4 regions of the Rhizobium sp. ZX09 genome follow, and region 4 is predicted to be linked to each of the others. Evidence: predicted binding sites of a transcription regulator. Region 4 holds the regulator's gene; each other region holds the start of a gene.
What was found. The regulator LexA, encoded in region 4, represses DNA repair genes until DNA is damaged. The targets are predictions, from matches to a motif close to TGTTCNNNNTGTGTTCNG.
Positions count from the first base shown of each region.

Region 1: a site for LexA is predicted at 1,482-1,499, ahead of BTN45_RS14585 (YifB family Mg chelatase-like AAA ATPase). Genes of this name have one in related genera too.
Region 2: a site for LexA is predicted at 2,195-2,212, ahead of BTN45_RS01945 (MazG nucleotide pyrophosphohydrolase domain-containing protein). Genes of this name have one in related genera too.
Region 3: a site for LexA is predicted at 2,579-2,596, ahead of BTN45_RS09105 (UvrD-helicase domain-containing protein). Genes of this name have one in related genera too.

Region 1 is NZ_CP031363.1:2,980,914-2,985,839, forward strand. Features, by position in the region: gene BTN45_RS14575 (cupin domain-containing protein) at 1-199, shown strand, start outside; gene gshB (glutathione synthase) at 437-1,396, shown strand; gene BTN45_RS14585 (YifB family Mg chelatase-like AAA ATPase) at 1,580-3,112, shown strand; gene cysK (cysteine synthase A) at 3,314-4,282, opposite strand; gene BTN45_RS14595 (LysE family translocator) at 4,424-4,926, opposite strand, start outside.
Region 2 is NZ_CP031363.1:406,527-411,452, forward strand. Features, by position in the region: gene BTN45_RS01930 (DnaJ C-terminal domain-containing protein) at 1-706, opposite strand, end outside; gene BTN45_RS01935 (RT0821/Lpp0805 family surface protein) at 919-1,368, opposite strand; gene pdxH (pyridoxamine 5'-phosphate oxidase) at 1,425-2,045, shown strand; gene BTN45_RS01945 (MazG nucleotide pyrophosphohydrolase domain-containing protein) at 2,214-2,519, shown strand; gene BTN45_RS01950 (hypothetical protein) at 2,570-2,947, opposite strand; gene BTN45_RS01955 (HAD family phosphatase) at 3,087-3,752, opposite strand; gene BTN45_RS01960 (VOC family protein) at 3,756-4,193, opposite strand; gene tldD (metalloprotease TldD) at 4,377-4,926, opposite strand, start outside.
Region 3 is NZ_CP031363.1:1,793,707-1,798,632, forward strand. Features, by position in the region: gene BTN45_RS09090 (efflux RND transporter permease subunit) at 1-738, opposite strand, end outside; gene BTN45_RS09095 (efflux RND transporter periplasmic adaptor subunit) at 735-1,901, opposite strand; gene BTN45_RS09100 (carboxymuconolactone decarboxylase family protein) at 2,125-2,535, shown strand; gene BTN45_RS09105 (UvrD-helicase domain-containing protein) at 2,638-4,926, shown strand, end outside.
Region 4 is NZ_CP031363.1:1,071,209-1,076,134, forward strand. Features, by position in the region: gene BTN45_RS05210 (ComEC/Rec2 family competence protein) at 1-679, shown strand, start outside; gene BTN45_RS05215 (glutathione S-transferase family protein) at 699-1,376, opposite strand; gene lexA (transcriptional repressor LexA) at 1,629-2,351, opposite strand; gene BTN45_RS05225 (RHS repeat-associated core domain-containing protein) at 2,702-2,992, shown strand; gene BTN45_RS05230 (hypothetical protein) at 3,276-3,698, shown strand; gene BTN45_RS26620 (hypothetical protein) at 3,704-3,826, shown strand; gene BTN45_RS05235 (hypothetical protein) at 4,429-4,830, opposite strand.

The sequences.
Region 1 (4,926 bases), 1.1 Mb from region 4:
GGCCGAGGACGGCTCGGTCAGCATCCTGCGGGTCGGTGACGTCGCTTATTTCAGGGCCGGAACATGGGCCACCTGGCGTGTTGATCATTATGTGCGCAAGGTTGCCTTCATGCGTCGTCCGTTCCCCACGGCGCTGGCATTTGCCTATCGCGTCAAGAACAAGCTGTTCGCCGGTCGCTCCTACAAGCTGGCAGCCTGAGCTGTCGCCCATGCCGTTGGCGGGCGCGGGTGTGCCTTCGCCGTGGGAATTATGAAGGTTCAATAAAACTCACAGAAACCACGGCTCGCAGCAGTTGCGTTTGAATGGTCGCTGCCCTACATCTTTCAAGTTTTCTGAAGCATTTCCGGGTCTCTTCCGGTCCTGCCGGAACGCTTGAAAGATGAGACACGGCATGGCGGATCGCAGGCGTCCGTATGCTGCGAGAGGAACATGCGCATGGCGAAGATCAAGAACGTCGCGATCCAGATGGATCATGTCTCCGGCATCAACATCGGCGGTGATTCCACCTTCGCCATGAGCCTTGAAGCGCAGGCGCGCGGATATCGGCTGTTCCATTACACGCCCGACCGCCTTTCCATGCGCGACGGCAAGATTTACGCGACCGTCGAGCAGATGGAACTGCGCGACATCAAGGGTGACCATTTCTCGCTTTCCGAACCGGAGCGCGTTGATCTTTCCACGATGGATGTCATCCATCTGCGTCAGGATCCACCATTCGACATGGCCTATATTACCTCCACCCATCTGCTGGAGCGCATTCATCCGAAGACCCTGGTGGTCAATGATCCCGCCTGGGTGCGCAATTCGCCGGAGAAGATCTTCGTCACTGAATTCGCGGATCTCATGCCGAAGACGCTGATCACGAAGGATGTCGCGGAAATCGCGCGCTTCCGTAACGAAATGGGCGATATCATTCTCAAGCCGCTTTATGGCAATGGCGGTGCGGGCGTCTTCCATTCAGCGCGGGACGACCGCAATTTCTCCTCGCTGCTGGAAATGTTCGGTCAGATGTTCCGCGAACCTTACATTGCTCAGGAATATCTGCCCGACGTCCGCAAGGGCGATAAACGCATCCTGCTGGTGGATGGAGAGCCGGTGGGTGCGATCAACCGCGTTCCAGCGGAAAACGATGCCCGTTCCAACATGCACGCTGGCGGCCGCCCTGAGCCTACGGAACTGACCGCGCGCGAAAAGGAAATCTGCCGCCGTATCGGCCCCGCCCTGCGCGAGCGTGGTTTCCTGTTCGTTGGAATTGATGTCATTGGCGATTACCTCACCGAAATCAACGTCACCTCGCCGACCGGCATTCGAGAGGTGCGGAAATTCGGCGGCGCCGATGTGGCGAGCCTGCTGTGGGACGCCATCGAGAAAAAGCGCGAAGCTCAGGATTTTTGATAAGACATAAATCGCTCTCGGTTTGTTCCGGCTATACAACTCGATACAACTAAAATACAGCGGATGCGATAAATTGTTCGCTGGATGTTCTTGTTTTATTCTTTGAGCTGTGGCACGTTGCTTGGCAATGGTCGTGGATGGGGCATAAGGCTCTGAAAGCGCGGCGGTTTGCGGGGGCAGGCCATGGTGGCACGGGTCAATACGGTGGCATTTCAGGGCATAGAGGGTGTGCCTGTCGAGGTGCAGGTCATGGTCGCACCGGGAAGGGTCGGCATCCAGATTGTCGGTCTGCCGGATAAAGCCGTCGCCGAAAGCCGGGAGCGCGTGCAGGCGGCATTACATGCCTCAGGCTTGGCGCTGCCGGCAAAGAAGGTCACGGTCAATCTTGCCCCTGCCGATCTGCCGAAGGAAGGATCGCATTTCGATCTTCCCATTGCCCTTGGCCTCATGGCCGCCCTGGGAGCCATACCGGCCGACGCGCTGGGGCGTTACGTGGTCCTTGGCGAACTCAATCTCGATGGTACTATCGGCTTGGTTGCGGGCGCGCTTCCGGCAGCGATCGGGGCCAATGCGCTTGGCAAGGGACTGATTTGCCCGGCTGACAGCGGCCCGGAGGCGGCATGGGCCGGAGCCGGGATCGATATTCTCGCCCCGCGCAGCCTGATTGCGCTCGCTAATCACTTTCGTGGCACGCAGATCCTCTCGCGCCCGACGCCCGCCATTCGCGCCAATCCGGTCAATCTGCCTGATTTAGCTGACATAAAGGGGCAGGAGAGCGCCCGGCGGGCGCTGGAGGTGGCAGCCGCCGGCGGCCATAATCTGCTGATGGTCGGCCCGCCCGGCTCGGGAAAATCCATGCTCGCCGCCCGCTTGCCTTCGATCCTGCCGCCGCTGGAGGCGGCAGAACTGCTGGAAGTGTCCATGGTCCATTCCATTGCCGGCCAATTGTCGGGTGGCAAGCTTTCGGATCGCAGGCCCTTCCGCACGCCGCATCATTCCGCCACCATGGCGGCCCTGATCGGCGGCGGGCTGCGGGCCAAACCGGGCGAGGCTTCGCTTGCTCACCATGGCGTTCTTTTTCTGGATGAGTTCCCGGAATTTTCGCCGCAGGTGCTGGATGCACTGCGTCAGCCGCTCGAAACCGGCGAATGCATTATTGCGCGGGCCAATCACCGTGTCAGCTATCCCGCGCAAATCCAGCTTGTCGCGGCAATGAATCCCTGCCGTTGCGGTATGGCGGGAGAGCCGGGTTTTACCTGTGCCAGAGGCCCACGTTGTGTGGCAGACTATCAGGCTCGCATTTCCGGCCCGCTGCTCGATCGCATCGACATCCGTATCGACGTTCCCGCCGTTTCCGCCGCCGATCTCATGCGGCCCGTGACGGCCGAACCGAGCGCCGTGGTCGCGGCGCGCGTCGCCCAAGCGCGCCTTGCCCAGCAGGAACGTTATGCGGCAGCGGGCTTCCCTGCCATCCGTACCAACGCCCGCTGCACGACAGCAATGATCGAAAAATACGCCGAACCGGACCAGTCCGGGCTGCAATTGCTGCGTGATGCGGCGGAGCGCATGAAGTTTTCCGCGCGCGGTTACCATCGCATTCTTAAGGTGGCCCGCACCCTGGCGGATCTGGATGGCAGGCAAAAGGTTGGGCGTATCCATATTGCCGAAGCAGTGTCCTATCGTATCGCCGGCGAAAGGCTAACCGCCGCGGCGTAAAACCAGCTACGGGCACTTTGTCTGGGAAGGACGCTTATGCCTGCCGGTCAATCAGGTGGTTCCGGGAATGACGGGTAAAATGCTGTTTGGACAGTTCGGTAGGTGATGGGCCGCATGAGGGGGCCTTGAAACAGAAAGGCCGCCGGCAAACCGGCGGCACGTCAAATATTCGCTCTTCCGCAACCGGGTGCCGAGAAGGGGCTAGAGCCCAAGCCCTTCGAAAAGTGCTGTCGAAAGATAACGTTCCGCGAAGGAGGGAATGATGATGACAATGTTCTTGCCGGCATTTTCCTCACGCGCACCGACCTTGATTGCCGCCGCCAGCGCCGCACCCGAGGAGATGCCAACAGGCACGCCTTCCAGCCTCGCCGCCAGACGTGCGGTTTCGAAAGCCTCATCATTGGTGACGGTGACGATCTCGTCATAAATGCCGGTGTCGAGAATGGCGGGGGCAAAACCGGCGCCGATGCCCTGAATTTTGTGGGGGCCGGGGTTGCCACCGGAAAGAACGGGGCTGTCGGCGGGCTCCACCGCAATCACCTTCACCTCGGGCTTGCGGGATTTCAGAACCTGACCCGTGCCGGTGATCGTGCCGCCGGTGCCGATACCCGAGACCAGAATATCAACCGTGCCTTCGGTGTCGTTCCAGATTTCTTCAGCCGTCGTCTTGCGGTGGATCTCGGGATTGGCGGGGTTTTCAAACTGCTGCGGAATGATGGCGTCAGGCAGGGTTTCTGCCAGTTCCTGCGCCTTGGCGATGGCGCCCTTCATGCCCTTCGGGCCTTCGGTCAGCACCAACTCCGCGCCTAGGAGAGCCAGCATTTTCCGACGCTCGACCGACATGGTTTCAGGCATGGTCAGGATCAGCTTGTAGCCTTTCGCGGCGGCAGCGAAGGCGAGCGCAATCCCCGTATTACCGGAGGTCGGTTCCACCAGCGTCGTCTTTCCGGGCGTAATCTTGCCCTGGGCTTCCAGAGCTTCAATCATGGCGACGCCGATGCGGTCCTTCACCGAAGCGATGGGATTGAAAAATTCGAGCTTGGCAAGAAGATTGGCCTTCACGCCTTTTTCCTTCGCCAGCTTGTCGAGCCGCACGATCGGTGTATCGCCGATTGTTTCCGTAATCGAGGAATAGACGCGTCCGCGTCCGGGCTTTCTGGCTTCCGGCATGATGCTCTCCTGTGTAAAGACCGCAAGATTTGAGCGGCAGAATAGGAGCAATAATCTCCGCAAGCTAGCGAACGTTCGTCCTAATATCCGTGAATTGCGGGAATAATTTCACGCCAGATCGCGGAAATGCACGAATTTGTTTTACGTGCTGCGGATGGCGATCATCGTCGCGGTTCCGGCCAGAATACCCGCCGCGGTGCGGTTGAGAATTGTCAGGGCGCTCGGTCTTTTCAGGAGGTTGCGCGCTTTGGCCGCAAGCAGGATGTAAGGCAGGAGAACCGCCATCAGCACGACAAAGGTGATGGCAAGAAGCGTCGCATATTCCGAAGGGCCGATCATGCGGATGTCGATCAGCGTCGGCACCAGCGCCACATAAAAAAGCATGGTTTTGGGATTGCCGAGGGTGATCAGCAGGCCGGACAGGAAGGACATGGACATGCTGGTGCTCTTCTTCGCCTTCAGGTCCTGCGGCAAGAGACCGGCGGTCCAGAGCTTCCAGGCGATATAGAGAAGATAGGCCGCACCTGCAAATTTCAGGACCATGAAGGCCTCCTGAAAGGTCTGCGCGACGAAGGCCAGCCCCAGGATCACAGCGGTCAGATAGATCATGTCGCCAAGCACCAGCCCGAGACCCATGAAAAAGG
Region 2 (4,926 bases), 660 kb from region 4:
GAACCTCTCGTTCATCGGCAAGCGATACGGTAATCCACTTTTGCTCCAGCAGATCGGCGACCGTGACGATGGCCTCCGCCGTGATATCGGGCGCCTTTTCGGGAGCTGGTTGCGGCGTGCGGAACCGGCGTACGAGAGCGCTGAAGAGATTGGCGGCAAGCGAGACGGGCGCGGCCCTGTCATCGCCAGCGCCGGACTGGGCGGTCTCGCCGGCGGCAGGCGCATCGCCTCTTACGGCGCTTGCGGCAGCCTTTGCCGCTTCCGCCGCCTGCTGTACCTTGGGATCGTTCTGTGCCTCCGCGCCGAAAATCCGCTTGACGATGTCTTCGGCACTTTCCGTCCTGGCGTCGGTTTTCTGGCCGGTCTGCGTCCGGTTGCGGGCGTCCGCCCGGGCCAGTTCTTCCATCAGCTTTTCGGCCGCCCTGGCGCGTTCAGCCGCCTCGCGCGCGGCCTCCCGCTGCTGCATGATGGTCTGATCGCGCTGCTTTTTTTCTGCAGCCTTGCGGGCCTGATCGTAGAGATCGCGCTTTTTCGGGTCTTTCAGAAGGTCGTAGGCCTGTCCGATCTCGGCGAATCGCGCCGAGGCATCGGGATCGTCGCGATTGGCGTCCGGATGAACGGTTTTCGCCTTCGTGCGCCAGGCGGCCTTGATTTCCTCGTGGCGGGCGTCACGTTTTACGCCGAGGATCGAATATGGATCGCGCATGCGAAACACCAGTTACGTTGGCTCAGGCGCCTGCCGCCCGTCATGGCGCAATCCTGAAGCTAACCCCTCCGAAAAGGGGTGCCCGCGATCATTCGCCTGCACGCCCTCGGTTTAATCAACGTCGACTGTTGCAATAAGTTGCTAATCACTCCTTTACGGAGCAGGTTCGACGCACCGGGGCCGCGCCTATTCCCCATGGAAGGGTAAACAGATTATTTCTGCTCGAAGCGGGTCATCAACCATTCGCCGGTTTCCGACAGGCAGGCCTGTCCGGAATAAGCTGCCACCCCTTCGAAGGAGTGGCGCGTTGTCTTGAAATCGCGGCAGACGAAACCGCTTGATTTGTCTTCGTGAATGGCGGTCACGACGCCGGCGCTGCCGGTGGCGGCGTTCGCCCAGGGCAGCGGCTGGTCGGCAAGTTTGGCGAGATCGGCCGATGTCACCGCATTGCGAATGGTCACATCGTCGGTCTGGGCGCTGCCATTCTGCTGGTTCGGCACGGAGGCGGTGGAAAGCGAGCGGTCAACCTTGTCGCCGCCGAACAGATCGAGGCTGACGCATCCGCTCAGCACCGCAAGCATCGACACGACGGCGGAAACTTCCGCTACCGACGAAAGGAGGCTCTTTGTTCGACTGTTCGACTTTGCTATGACGGTCACCATCTTTCACCAGAGATCATCTCTGGGGTCCAAATCAGCTCGGGAGCATTTTAGTCAATATGTCGGAAACGGGGTTAACATCCAGTGACTTCACGGAAGAAAATGAACCTTTCACGCTTTTTGCCGAATGGCTGAAGGATGCGACGGCTTCCGAGATCAACGATCCGAACGCGGTGGCACTCGCCACCGTGGACGAAAATGGCCTGCCGAATGTGCGCATGGTGCTGCTGAAAGGCGTCGATGACCGAGGCTTCGTGTTCTACACGAATTTCGAAAGCCAGAAGGGCCGGGAGATCCTCGGCCAGAAAAAAGCGGCCATGTGTTTCCACTGGAAGAGCCTGCGACGTCAGGTGCGCCTGCGCGGCGAGGTGGAGATCGTGAGCGACGAGGAGGCGGATGCCTATTACGCCTCCCGGCCGCGCGGCAGCCGCATCGGCGCCTGGGCCTCCAAGCAGTCACGGCCGCTGGAAGGCCGTTTCGCGCTGGAAAAGGCGGTGGCTGAATATACCGCCAAATATGCGATCGGCGATATTCCGCGCCCGTCCCATTGGTCCGGTTTTCGCATTCGCCCCGTCAGCATCGAATTCTGGCATGACCGCAAGTTCCGCCTGCATGACCGCATCGAATTCCGCCGCGACACGCCAGACGGTGCCTGGTCCAAGGTCCGAATGTACCCCTAAGGGCGTCAGGCCGCGCCATTGGCGCCTGCCTGTTTAAGCAGCAAATCAAACAGCGCCGGGCCAAGGGTGGCCCGGCAGACGCTCCATCCGCCGTCCATAAGCGCTTTCGAATCGACGCTGCCGGAGAATCGTGATTAGAGTTGGATATAACGAACAAAGGATGAACAAATGCTTCTGTCCATGATACGCCAGTTCGAGGCTGCCTCGCAGAAATATGCCGATGAAAACGGGATCGCCCGTGATCCCGACTGGTTCATGCTGAAGCTTCAGGAGGAGGTGGGCGAGGTTACGCAGGCCTGGAACCGGCTGACAGGGCGGGGGCGCAGCAGCGGCAGAAGCGAAGAGGAGATGAAGCGTGATCTGGCTGACGAAACCGCCGATCTGCTCGGCCACGTACTGCTGCTGGCGCATCGCAACGGTCTCGATCTCGAAAATGCGATAGAACGCAAGTGGCGCTTCAAGCCGGGGGCCTGACGCTCCGCCGAGGACCATTCGATCCTGCTGCGTCGCGCCTCCGCGATCCGCTAGGAGAACGCGATGACAAAGAACAGGATCGCAAGAGCGGCAGCTACAGGTGCCATGACCAGCTGCTCCGGGCGGCTTTTCGACATTGCGTTCAATCCGATGCTCACCGCCATGTAACAGGCGATGATCCAGATTCCAGGTTCAACCCAGCCAGACGGCCAGATGTCGGCCCAACCCGCCTTTTGCAGTGGGAAGGAAACGAAAAGCGCATAAATGAGCGGTGTCGCTGCGCTGGCTATCCTTTGCCGTCCCGGCAATACCGTGTGCACGCCGCCCCAGGCGAGGCCGCCGAAAGGGGCGCCGGCGGCGAGCGCAATCTGGAACAGGGACAGAACCAGCAGTATCAGCGTTATGAGTGACGCGGCGACAGGCGTCATGATTACCCCGGTTATGGATACGCCGGCAGAGGCATTTGCCCAGTAGCGGCGCCCCAGCCCGACACGTGTTTCATCATGACGCCAAATCGCGAAGCACGTATGACGCCGTTTCGCGCCCCCAGCCCGATTTTCATTCTACTCAGGCCTGCGCTTTTTGCAGAAGGTCGGCCACCATATGCAGGTCGCTGGCGACGGCCACGCATTTCTCCCGCATTTCCTCGGTCGGCGGCGCAACGTCGGGCACCATGATCGTCATCATGCCCGCCGATGTCGCCGAGCGTACACCCGAGTATGAATCCTCCAGGGCAAGACAGCGCCCGGGATCAAGGGACAGTCGTCGCGCGGCTGTCAGATAGGGCATGGGCGCCGGTTTCGGCTCCGTATAGTCGCCGCGCGCGACAATTGTGTCGAAGCGTTTGAGAAGATCGTGGGGCCCAAGATGGCGCGTCACCGAATCGTGCCGCGACGAGGTGGCGATGGCGCGGCGGATATCGAGGCTGTCGAGAAGGTCGAGGATCTCGGTGACGCCCGGCTTCAACGCCACGCCACCAGCCATCATCACGCCAAGATGCCGGAGCCAGGCGTCTCGGAAACTGTCGATGGGAAAATCCGCGCCATAATCAGCAAAAATGGTGCCGGTGATGAAGTCCCACGGGCTGCCGCAGACCTTCTGATAGGTCTCCACCCTCATGCCGTGGCCGCCTTCTTCCGAAGCCGCCAGAAATGAATCGCGATAGAGCCGCTCGCTCTCGATCAGCAATCCGTCCATGTCGAAAACCACGGCCCGCGGGAGAAAAGGCAGCATGGCTCAACCGAACCGGAAAGGGCGTTCGCCAAGGCTCTCGAACGGACGGATCAGGTAACCATCCGGATCGGCGACGATGAACTGCCGGTTGCCCACTTCGACCGTGCCGCGCCTGTACCATTTTTCTTCCAGCGGCATGACGAGGTCGATGGAGGATCGCTCCAGCCGGGAAAGAATGGGTTGCAGCGAGGGGACGGCAAGCTGCAGGTTCATGCCGCGGCCAAACGGAAATTCGAGCACGGCATTATCAGTCACGAATGTCCGCGTCGCGCCAATCTGGTCGATCATCAGCTGGGCATCCCCCAGCGCCAGATAGGTAAAGCCCTCTTCGGGGCGCTCATAGACCACATGAAAACCGATCAGGTCGCAATAAAATGCGCGGCTTTTCTGCCAGTCGCTGACGGCAAGTTCAGGAACGAGGGCATTTCGTATGATGGTCATGGTCTCCTTTGCGCATCGGCCGGATCGGGATGTGGCCTTAGGGTAGGGGCTGATCTTAACGTCTTCCCGGCGGCATGCCAGAGGAAACCGCATCATGGCAGCCATGTGTGTGATCAGGGGCTGGGGCGAGCGGCGCGGGGCCTACTTTCCTTGTGGCCCCATTCATTGTGCCCGCCGAGAGCCCTACGCCTTCGTGCCGCCCACGGTGATCTGGTCCATGCGCAGATGCGGCTGGCCGACGCCAACAGGCACCCATTGCCCGGCCTTGCCGCAATTGCCGATGCCGGTATCGAGTTTCGAATCATTGCCGATCATCGAGACGCGCTTCATCGCATCCGGCCCGTTGCCGATCAGCATGGCGCCCTTCACCGGCGCGCCGATCTTGCCGTTTTCGATGAGATAGGCCTCGGTGCAGCCGAACACGAATTTACCCGAGGTGATATCGACCTGGCCTCCGCCGAAGGAGACGGCATAGATGCCCTTCTTGACGGAGGCGATGATCTCTTCCGGCGTCTTGTCGCCCGACAGCATGTAGGTATTGGTCATGCGCGGCATCGGCACATAGGCATAACCCTGACGGCGACCGTTGCCGGTGGGCGTCGCACCCATCAGCCGGGCGTTCTGGCGGTCCTGCATGTAGCCCACCAGCTTGCCGTTCTCGATTAGCACGTTGTAACCGGAAGGGGTGCCTTCATCGTCCACGGTCAGCGAGCCGCGGCGGCTGTCGATAGTG
Region 3 (4,926 bases), 720 kb from region 4:
CAGGCTCGCGGTCGCGCGCACGACGATATCCTGCGTCGTGCTTTTCAGCGAACCCGCCGGGACATCGAGGGCAGCGCTTGCAAGCGCGTTGGAAACATCGGTCACCGTCAGACCGCGGCTCGCCAATGCTGCCTGATTGAGATCGACGCGAAAGACCTTTTCCTGGTCGCCGTAAAGCTCCACATCGGCCACACCATCGACGGCAGCCAGACGGTCGATGATTTCGTCATCCACCAGCTTTGTCAGGTCTTCCATACCGAGCGTGGACGAGGTGACGGCAAGCCGCATGATCGGCTGGCTGTCGGAATCCGCCTTGATGATTTGCGGCTCGTCAGCATCGTCAGGCAACTGGTTGGTGACGCGGCCAATGGCATCGCGCACATCATTGGCCGCAACGGCCATGTCGACATTGTCGCCGAATTCCATCGTCACGCGGCTGGTGCCGAATTGTGAGTTGGACGCGATGGATTTGATGCCGCTGACACGCGCCACCGCACCTTCGATGGTCTGCGTTACCTCCTGATCGATCGTTTCAGGCGCGGCACCTTCATACGTGGTCCTGACGCTTATCGTCGGCCGGTCGACGTCGGGCAGTTCGCGCACTTCGACGCCGACCAGAGCCGCGAGGCCGGCAACGACCAGCAGCGTGTTAAGGACCGCCGCCAGAATTGGCCGACGCACGAACAATGCGGTAAAGGCGAGCTTGGAATCCTGACCGGAAGGCGGCTGGGTCGTCATTGGCTGGCAACCTCCTCGGGCTTGGGCTGGTTTCCGACCCGCACCGCCCCGCCTTCGCGCACGCGCTGCAGGCCCTCAATCACGACAGGTTCGCCTTCCGCCAGTTCAGCCTTGACGAGAACGGCATCCGGGTTGCGCTGCACGATCTGCACCCGCACCTTGTTGGATTTATTGTCAGCCACACGCCAGACATAGGAGCCTTCCGCATCCCACTGCACGGCCAGCGGATCAACCGAGGCATAAGTTTCCCCGGCGAAGCGCATGGTGACGCCGAATGACATGCCCGCCCTCAACTCATCCTTCTCATTTCCGAACTTTGCCCGGATGCGGATGGTGCGGCTCGCCTCGTCGACACGGTTGTCGACGGCCTCGATCTCCCCCTTAAAAGTCTCACCCGGGCGCGAAATCGACGTGGCCTCCACCGGCATGCCGACCTTGATCGCAGTCGCAAAACGCTCGGGAGCCCAGAAATTGACGAGAATTTCAGACCGGTCGTCAATGCTGACAATGGTGGATTGCGTCGTGACATTGTCACCGATATTGGCGGCGACGATACCGGCCACGCCTTCGATGGGCGCGACGATATCACGCCGCTTGAGATTGAGTTCGGCGGTGCTCAGCGCAAGCTTGGCGGCTTCTTCGGCAATCTGGGCATCCAGCACGTCGAGGCGGGAAACGGACTTCAAATTCTTGTAGGAATTGGATTTTTCGACGGCGCTGCGCAGCGCCACCTGCGCCTTGTCGCGTTCGATCACCTGCTCCTCGTCATCGAGCCGCGCCAGCACCTGCCCCTTCACGACGCGTGCACCGGACGATGTACGAATTTCAGAAAGCGTGCCGGAAACCTGCGGCATGACGACGACGGACTGGATCGCCTCGCCATTGCCGATGGCGTTCAACCGGTCGTTGACCGTGCCTTTCTTCACAGGGGCGGTCACAACCAGTGTGGCGTTATTGTTGCGGCGTGCGCCACCCGCATTCTGTCCCGTCGGCGCGCCGGCCGCCGATCCGCCGGCTGCGGCGACTTCGACCGAAGCAGCGGGTGCTTTGACCAGCCCGATGCTGGCGAGCATATTGCGGGCGTCGGGCGAATAGACGCCCCAGAGACAGAGACCTGCCCCCACCACGGCCAGACTGACACCCACCTGTTTCCAGACCCGCATATAGTTCTCCGGTTGATCATCGCAGCATAAGAAAGCCCCTGAAGCTCAGGCTTCGGGACATCAGCAGTATTCCCCGTCGTTTAGAACGAGGCAACGCACAAATACGTTTCTTACGTAATTGTAATTTGTGATGGATTCTCGTCGAACACACCATAAACGCTATATTATCGCAAATATTGTTCAGCGCGGTAGTCTGTCAGCACGAAATGAGCCGGAGGAAGCCATGAGCACCGTCACGAAAACACAAAATCCCGAAGCCGATCCGCGCGTGAAAGCGGTGTTCGATGATATCCGCACCACCCGCAAATCGGACTTCATCAACAATATGTGGCTTTACCTCACCTTTGATCCTGATCTTCTGGAAAAGACATGGGCCGAGGTCAAGGCGGTGATGGCGACACCCTCGGCGCTCGACCCGCTGGTGAAGGAAATGCTTTACATCGCAGTGTCCGTCACCAATGGCTGCTCCTATTGTGCCCATTCCCATACGGCGGCCGCGAAAGCCAAGGGCATGACGAATGAACAGCATGCCGATCTGATGCGGATTATCGCGCTCGCCGCCAAGACCAACCAGCTTGCGGTGGCCCTTCAAGTGCCTGTCGATGCCGCTTTTGATGCCGATCAGAGGGCATGAACCCGAAATAATGCCTTGGAATAGGCATTTTGAGCAGCGATACCGGAATAAAAGCAGAACACGGTTCTGGCCTTTATATCCCGAATCACTACATTGGGCCGCATGAGCAACAGTTTTGACGATATGCCGTTCTTCGATGAGGAACCCGTGGCGCCGCGCAGGGCGACGAACAATGCCCCTTCGGAAAACGGCGGCGGGCTTGGCATTGCCGCCCGCGCCATGGCTGCGCGCGATCAAACGCGTGCCGCACCCGATTATCTTTCCGGCCTCAACCCGGAACAGCGCGATGCCGTGGAAACGCTGGACGGGCCGGTTCTCGTCCTCGCCGGCGCCGGCACCGGCAAGACCCGTGTTCTGACAACCCGCATTGCCCATATTCTCGCAACGGGCCGGGCCTATCCCAGCCAGATCCTCGCCGTGACCTTCACCAACAAGGCCGCACGCGAGATGAAGGAACGTATCGGCGTTCTCGTCGGGGGCGCTGTGGAGGGCATGCCCTGGCTTGGCACGTTCCACTCCATCGGCGTCAAGCTGTTGCGTCGTCACGCCGAACTCGTCGGCCTGAAGTCGGATTTCACCATTCTCGATACGGATGACGTGGTGCGGCTGATCAAGCAGCTCATCCAGGCCGAAGGTCTCGATGACAAGCGCTGGCCGGCCAAACAGTTCGCCGGCATGATCGACGGCTGGAAGAACAAGGGCCTGACGCCGCCGGATATTCCGGAGGGTGACAGCCGCGCCTTCGCCAATGGCAAGGGCCGCGAGCTCTATACCGCCTATCAGAACCGGCTGAAAACGCTGAACGCCTGCGATTTCGGCGATCTGCTGCTGCACCCGATCAGCATCTTCCGCCGCCACGCCGATATTCTGAAGGAGTATCATCAGAAGTTCCGTTACATTCTGGTGGACGAATATCAGGACACCAACACGGCGCAATATATGTGGCTGCGGCTGCTTGCGCAGCGCGCCAAGGGCGAGCCGCAAAACGTCTGCTGTGTGGGTGACGACGACCAGTCGATCTATGGCTGGCGCGGCGCGGAAGTGGACAATATCCTGCGCTTCGACAAGGATTTTCCCGGCGCCAAGGTCATCAAGCTCGAACGCAATTACCGCTCCACCGAGCATATTCTCGGCGCGGCCGGCCACCTCATCGCGCATAATGAGGGACGCCTCGGCAAGACGCTGTTTACCGAACGTAGCAGCCCTGACGACGAAAAGGTCGTGGTGCATGCTGCCTGGGATTCGGAGGAGGAAGCCCGCGCAGTCGGCGAAGAGATCGAGCAGCTTCAGCGCAAAGGTAATATGCTGAACGACATGGCGATCCTCGTCCGCGCCTCCTTCCAGATGCGCGAATTCGAAGACCGTTTTGTCACGCTCGGCCTCAATTACCGCGTCATCGGCGGCCCGCGCTTTTATGAGCGCCTCGAAATCCGCGATGCCATGGCCTATTTTCGCCTCGTCTGCCAGCCGGCCGACGATCTCGCCTTCGAGCGGATCGTCAATACGCCGAAGCGCGGCCTTGGCGATACGACGATCCGCAACCTGCACGACTATGCGCGTGCCCGCGACATTCCGATGCTGGCGGCAGCGGCCGACATCATCGAAACCGACGAGCTGAAGCCGAAGGCCCGCAAGGCGCTGTTCGATGTGGTGCAGGATTTCCGCCGCTGGCAGGGTCTACTCGAAAACACCGAGCACACCACGCTTGCCGAGCAGATTCTCGACGAAAGCGGCTACACCGCCATGTGGCAGGCCGACAAGACGGCCGAAGCGCCCGGACGCCTTGAGAACCTGAAGGAACTCATCCGCTCGATGGAAGCCTTTGAAAGCATGCGCGGTTTCCTCGAGCATGTCGCCCTCGTCATGGATGCCGAGCAGAACGAAAATCTCGATGCCGTCTCCATCATGACGCTGCATTCCGCCAAGGGTCTGGAATTCGACACCGTCTTCCTGCCCGGCTGGGAAGAAGGCCTGTTTCCGCACCAGCGGGCGCTGGATGAAGGCGGCCGCTCCGGTCTGGAGGAAGAACGTCGTCTTGCCTATGTCGGCATTACGCGTGCCAAGAAACTCTGCCATATCTGGTTCGTCTCGAACCGGCGCATTCACGGGCTGTGGCAATCCACCCTGCCCTCGCGCTTCCTGGATGAACTGCCGCCCGCCCATGTCGATGTCGCAGCATCCGACAGCAATTACGGCGGTTATGGCGGGCGTGGCGGCTATGGTCAGTCGCGTTTCGACAAGGCAGATCCCTTCGCCAACACCTATTCCACCCCGGGCTGGAAGCGTGCGCAGCAGAACCGTAGCGATGCCACCCGCGACAACTGGGGCACGCGCTCCGGCCATGCGGTGGAACGTATTGGCTATGGCGAAAGCGGCCCGCGCACCCGCACC
Region 4 (4,926 bases):
CCTCTCGGCAGCGACATCTCAGCGCGATCTGCCCGATCTCCTCGTTCATGAAGACGGTTCTCTGGTCGCGCTTCTGGACGAGAACAAGGTTTACGCCACAAAAACCCGGCCGCATGGCTTCATCTATGACCAGTGGCAGAGGGCGCTGCTGCTTCCGGAGAAACCGCTCGCGCCCGTTATCCTCAGAAAAGACGTTCCAACCGCGTCCGGCATCGCACTCACCAGGAAATCAAAGCTCACGCGGGACGAAATAAAGGCTGTGGGACGAGACATGGCGGCTGCGTTGAAGGATGCAGCGCCTGGAATTTTTACATGCAAGTCAGGTCGCTGGTGCGTGGCGCGTGCGGAAAGCGGCGAATGGATCATCGTACTGGAAGACGGCCGCCTCGCCGGAAAAGCATGTGACATTGCCGACATCGTCATTGTTTCCCGCAGAACGTCGTTTGCACAGTGTCGCTCGGGCGCGTTACTCCTCAACCGCGACATATTGCGGCGCATCGGTTCCGTGGAGATAGACTTCGCGAGGAGCGATCAGCCCGGCGTTGTCGGTCGGCTACGGGCGTCGACCGCGGGCGCAAACCGCCCGTGGAGTGAACATCGATATTATGACTGGAAAACCGGACGTTTCGACCGGGAATTGCCTGAAACGATCACCCGTCTGCTGGCGGCGTCGCAATGATCGCCACCAGCGAGGATCGTCAGGCCTTTGCGCGTAGATCCATCGTCAATTCGCCAATTCCGGCGATCTCCTCTTCATGTGCCGCGTCACGCCAGGTCTCCTTCAGTCCCGCCTCATACCATTCGCGCATGGACGGCAGAGCGAGCAGTCGCTCAAAATAGGCTTTTGCCGCAGGAGAAAGGTCTGCGCCATACGTCTGGAAACGGAATGCCACAGGGCAGTAGAAGGCATCCACCGCCGTGAACTTCTGACCGGCGAGATAGGGACCGCCGAAATTCGACAGGCCCTCGCTCCACACCGCATCGACACGCTTTATATCCGCCGCAAGCCCGGCATCGCTGACGTTCGGTCTGACACGAACGCCAACGGACATGGGGTAGAGATTGCGAAGGGACGAAAATCCCGCATGCATTTCGCTTGCTGCCGACCGCGACCAGGCTCTCGCATGCTTGTCGCTTGCCCATACCCCTTGATGACGTTCGGCAAGATATTCGGCGATCGAGAGTGACTCCCAAATCGTCACGCCATCATCGACGAGGCAAGGCACCTTGCCAGTTGGGGAAAAGGTGGAGAATGACACGCCTTCACCAAACGGGACGAGTTTCTCCTCGAAGGCGATACCGAGCGTGCGCATCAGGACCCATGGCCTCAGCGACCAGGAGGAGTAATTCTTGTTGGCGATATAAAGATCGTACATTGCGGGTCTCCTGACTGTGAAGCGGGTTTTTATACCAGCGGCCCGGCCCGGAATATCGCAAAGAATCCATCGCTCCCATAACGCCAATTGATGGGTGGGGCGCCATCCCTGCCGACGTCCTCTGGCAAAGCCGCCTTCGCCGCCATTAAAAAGAAAAGGCGCATCACTCGAGTGGAATGACGCGCCGTTCATCTTGAAGGCATGGTTTATCGCTCATCGACCGCTCCGGCCTTATCCGGACCGGCAGCAGCATCAATGATACCGGCGGATCAGCCCTACCAGCTTGCCCTGGATTTTAACCCGATCAGGTCCGAAAATGCGGGTCTCATAGGCAGGGTTTGCGGCTTCAAGTGCGATCGAGGCACCTTTGCGACGGAAGCGCTTCAGCGTCGCTTCCTCGTCATCCACCAGCGCCACGATGATATCGCCGGGATTGGCGGTGTTGCCGTTGCGAATGATGACGGTATCGCCATCGAAGATGCCGGCCTCAATCATCGAGTCGCCCTTGACCTCAAGCGCGTAATGTTCACCCGAGCCAAGCATGTCCACCGGAACCGCCACGTCATGCGTATTGTTCTGAATGGCTGAGATCGGCACACCGGCAGCGATCCGGCCCATGACGGGCACGGTTGCCGCGCCTGCTATATCGTTCGCAGGCGCCTTGGGAGCAGGGGCGGGCTCGGGCATCTTGGGCTTGCCGAGACTGCCTTCAATAACGCTCGGCGAGAAGCCCCGTTGCGGCCTCGAGCCGGGCACATAGGCCTCCGGCAGCTTGATCACTTCAAGCGCTCGCGCCCTGTTAGGTAGCCGGCGAATGAACCCGCGCTCTTCCAGGGCAGTGATCAGCCGGTGGATGCCGGATTTGGAGGCAAGATCGAGTGCGTCCTTCATTTCATCGAAGGAGGGCGGCACGCCGGACTCTTTCATTCTTTCATGAATGAAGAGAAGCAATTCCTGCTGTTTGCGCGTGAGCATGAGGAAAACACCCTTGAGAATCGTCGTTGAAGTCGCGAAACAAATACAGAACGAACACTATATGTTCCATATGTGTTCCGCAATCCCCTAAAATTTCGTGAACTTGGGGCGAGAAAACAAAACGGGAATCGCACCCCAAGAACCCCGGTAGATAAGCCGCAAGATTTGTTCGTTTCTATTGGGTTTTTGCCCAAAAATGGGGGGCAATCGCTGTATCGACAAACCTCCGTAATGCGTCGTTCTCGCGCAGCAGCTAAGTGGCTGATTACTAGGAATATATTGAGGTCCTTCTTACGATTGAATGCTCTGCGATGTCGTGATTAGGAAGCTTATTGGAACCCCAGCTTCTTTTGTCTGTCTTCGCTGGCCGAGAATACGATCAGGAGACGGGCCTATCCCACTATCGTTCACGCGCCTACGATCCCTCGACCGGCCGCTTCCTGCAGGAATATCCGATCTGGTTCGAAGCCGGTGACCTTAACATCTATCGCTATGTCTGGAATTCGCCTGCTAACTGGACTGATCCGAGTGGAATGGCGGCAGCAGGACAATATGCGAGTACACTCGCTGTGCCAGTTGCACTGGTGGGTGGTACGATTGCTACACAACGCATGCTATCCACACCCTTGCCGATGCGCTGAACACAGCGATGCAACTGGATATGCAGATTGTTGGGGAAGTGGTTGTGGTGTTTTGGCGCGATCGATCCCGCCGGATGATAAATCACCTGGTCTCCCTCCATCTTGGGATGATCCGTGTGCCGCCCAAATGAAATAATGCATGATGAAATCGCTTGCGGACCAAAAAGGGACTGTATCGGGGAAAAGCAGAAGCGTATACTGTGAGCAAGTCTGGATATATTTGGCCAGGGGCTGTTCCTGTCGAACGCAAGATGCGCTCATACCAATATTGGACATTTCGAATATGAACCAAAGAATGGGAAAACTAGAGATTTATATTTCTAGCGAAATCGAAAAAATTTTGGTCGATGAGAGAATTTGTAGCTCAGCAGATTTTCTAGTGTTGTTCTCTCAGCTTAAAGATGCGTTTCCTTCTGCAGTTGAATATGAAATGTCGAAATTGACGAACTTGATGGAATTTTTACGTCGGCGGCGCGATCCACTACTTCTTTTGCATGCAATGGAAATATTCAATGAGATATTCATGCGAAAAGACGCTGGCACAATTCTGTTGTTCGAACGATGGATCGATTTGCGGACATTATTCGTCGACTTTCACCCTGGACATCAGTTCCCCCTTGACAGTCATTTCGGATATTTTCTCTCGCATAAAAAAGAATTGAAATACTATTCTAAAATAGTCGAAAGTTTGTCTGGTGTTGTTTGACTTGTTTGCTGCACGAGTTCGAATATGACGTCAACGGCAACCTGATCCGCAAAACCGTCAAGGCGAGCGAATTGAGCTGGCGTTATGGCTATTCCGCTTACGACGAGCTTGTTCTGGTAAGCCGATAGGGCTCGGCCTCAACCGGGGCGACAGTTGAGTTGACGGTGAGCTATCGTTACGATGCGCTGGGTCGTCGGGTGTGGGAGCGACGACAGGATGCGAGCGGAACGGAAACATCATTCAGGAGCTTCCTGTATGACGGCTAACATGTTGCGGCCGAAGCTGACGTTGATGGCGCAGGTGTTGCAAGCGAACCGCGTCGATACAGTCATACCGATAGCGTAGACGATCTTGCCGGCATCACACTGGCTGCCGGAGCGGGTGGGGTTCCGTCTTCCACGGCAACCGCGACCGGCGCGAATGCTCCGTCGGCATCTTCTTATTACGTCCATGCCGGCCATTTCGGCTCGGTTCGGGCTGCGACGGACGATGCCGGATCAGTTGTGAACGAATATAGCTACGACAGCTATGGTCAGCCTGAAACGGCAGTCGAAACAGTGCCACAACCGTTCCGTTCACCGGTCGGGAGTACGACCCGGAGACGGGCTATCCAAGAGGGTCGGCCTAGACAAAGCGGCCTTCTTCGGATCGCAATGGCGATGTCGATTATAGTGCAAATCGATTCCAATTGGAAATATTACCGGGAATAGCTATTTGGGCGGATTATGTTTCAAAGACTGCAGTTTGGTGACGTCGCGGAATTCAGTTCTTTTCTCACCCACTTATCAATTTCTTCTTTAGAGTATCCAAGTAGTAATCCTATAATTCGATCAATACCCTCATCAGGGCGTTGAATATTGTCCTGTTGGGCAACCAAGGCTGTCTTTAAAGCGGGAATGCGCCAAGCTTCCTCTGGAAGACTGTAGAAAATGTAAGTCATGCTAAAGCGAGGGTGCTCGGGATTTAGAAGTGTAAATTCCTCCATTAGGATCGATCCCTCATCAACGTATGGCTGGAAGTTATCGATGGGTATTAGGTCCTTATCGCCTACCGACTCAATATAGTAGAACATTGAGAGGGGTTTTTTCCCCTCTCGCATTAGCCTCAATTCATGGCCAATGATCTCTTTCATTTTAATTCCAATCAATTAGGAATTGTTGGTGCTAATCTGGAAAATGGCCATTCTCCGATTCGGCAGAGGCATTGATAGCAGACATTCGGATATTCT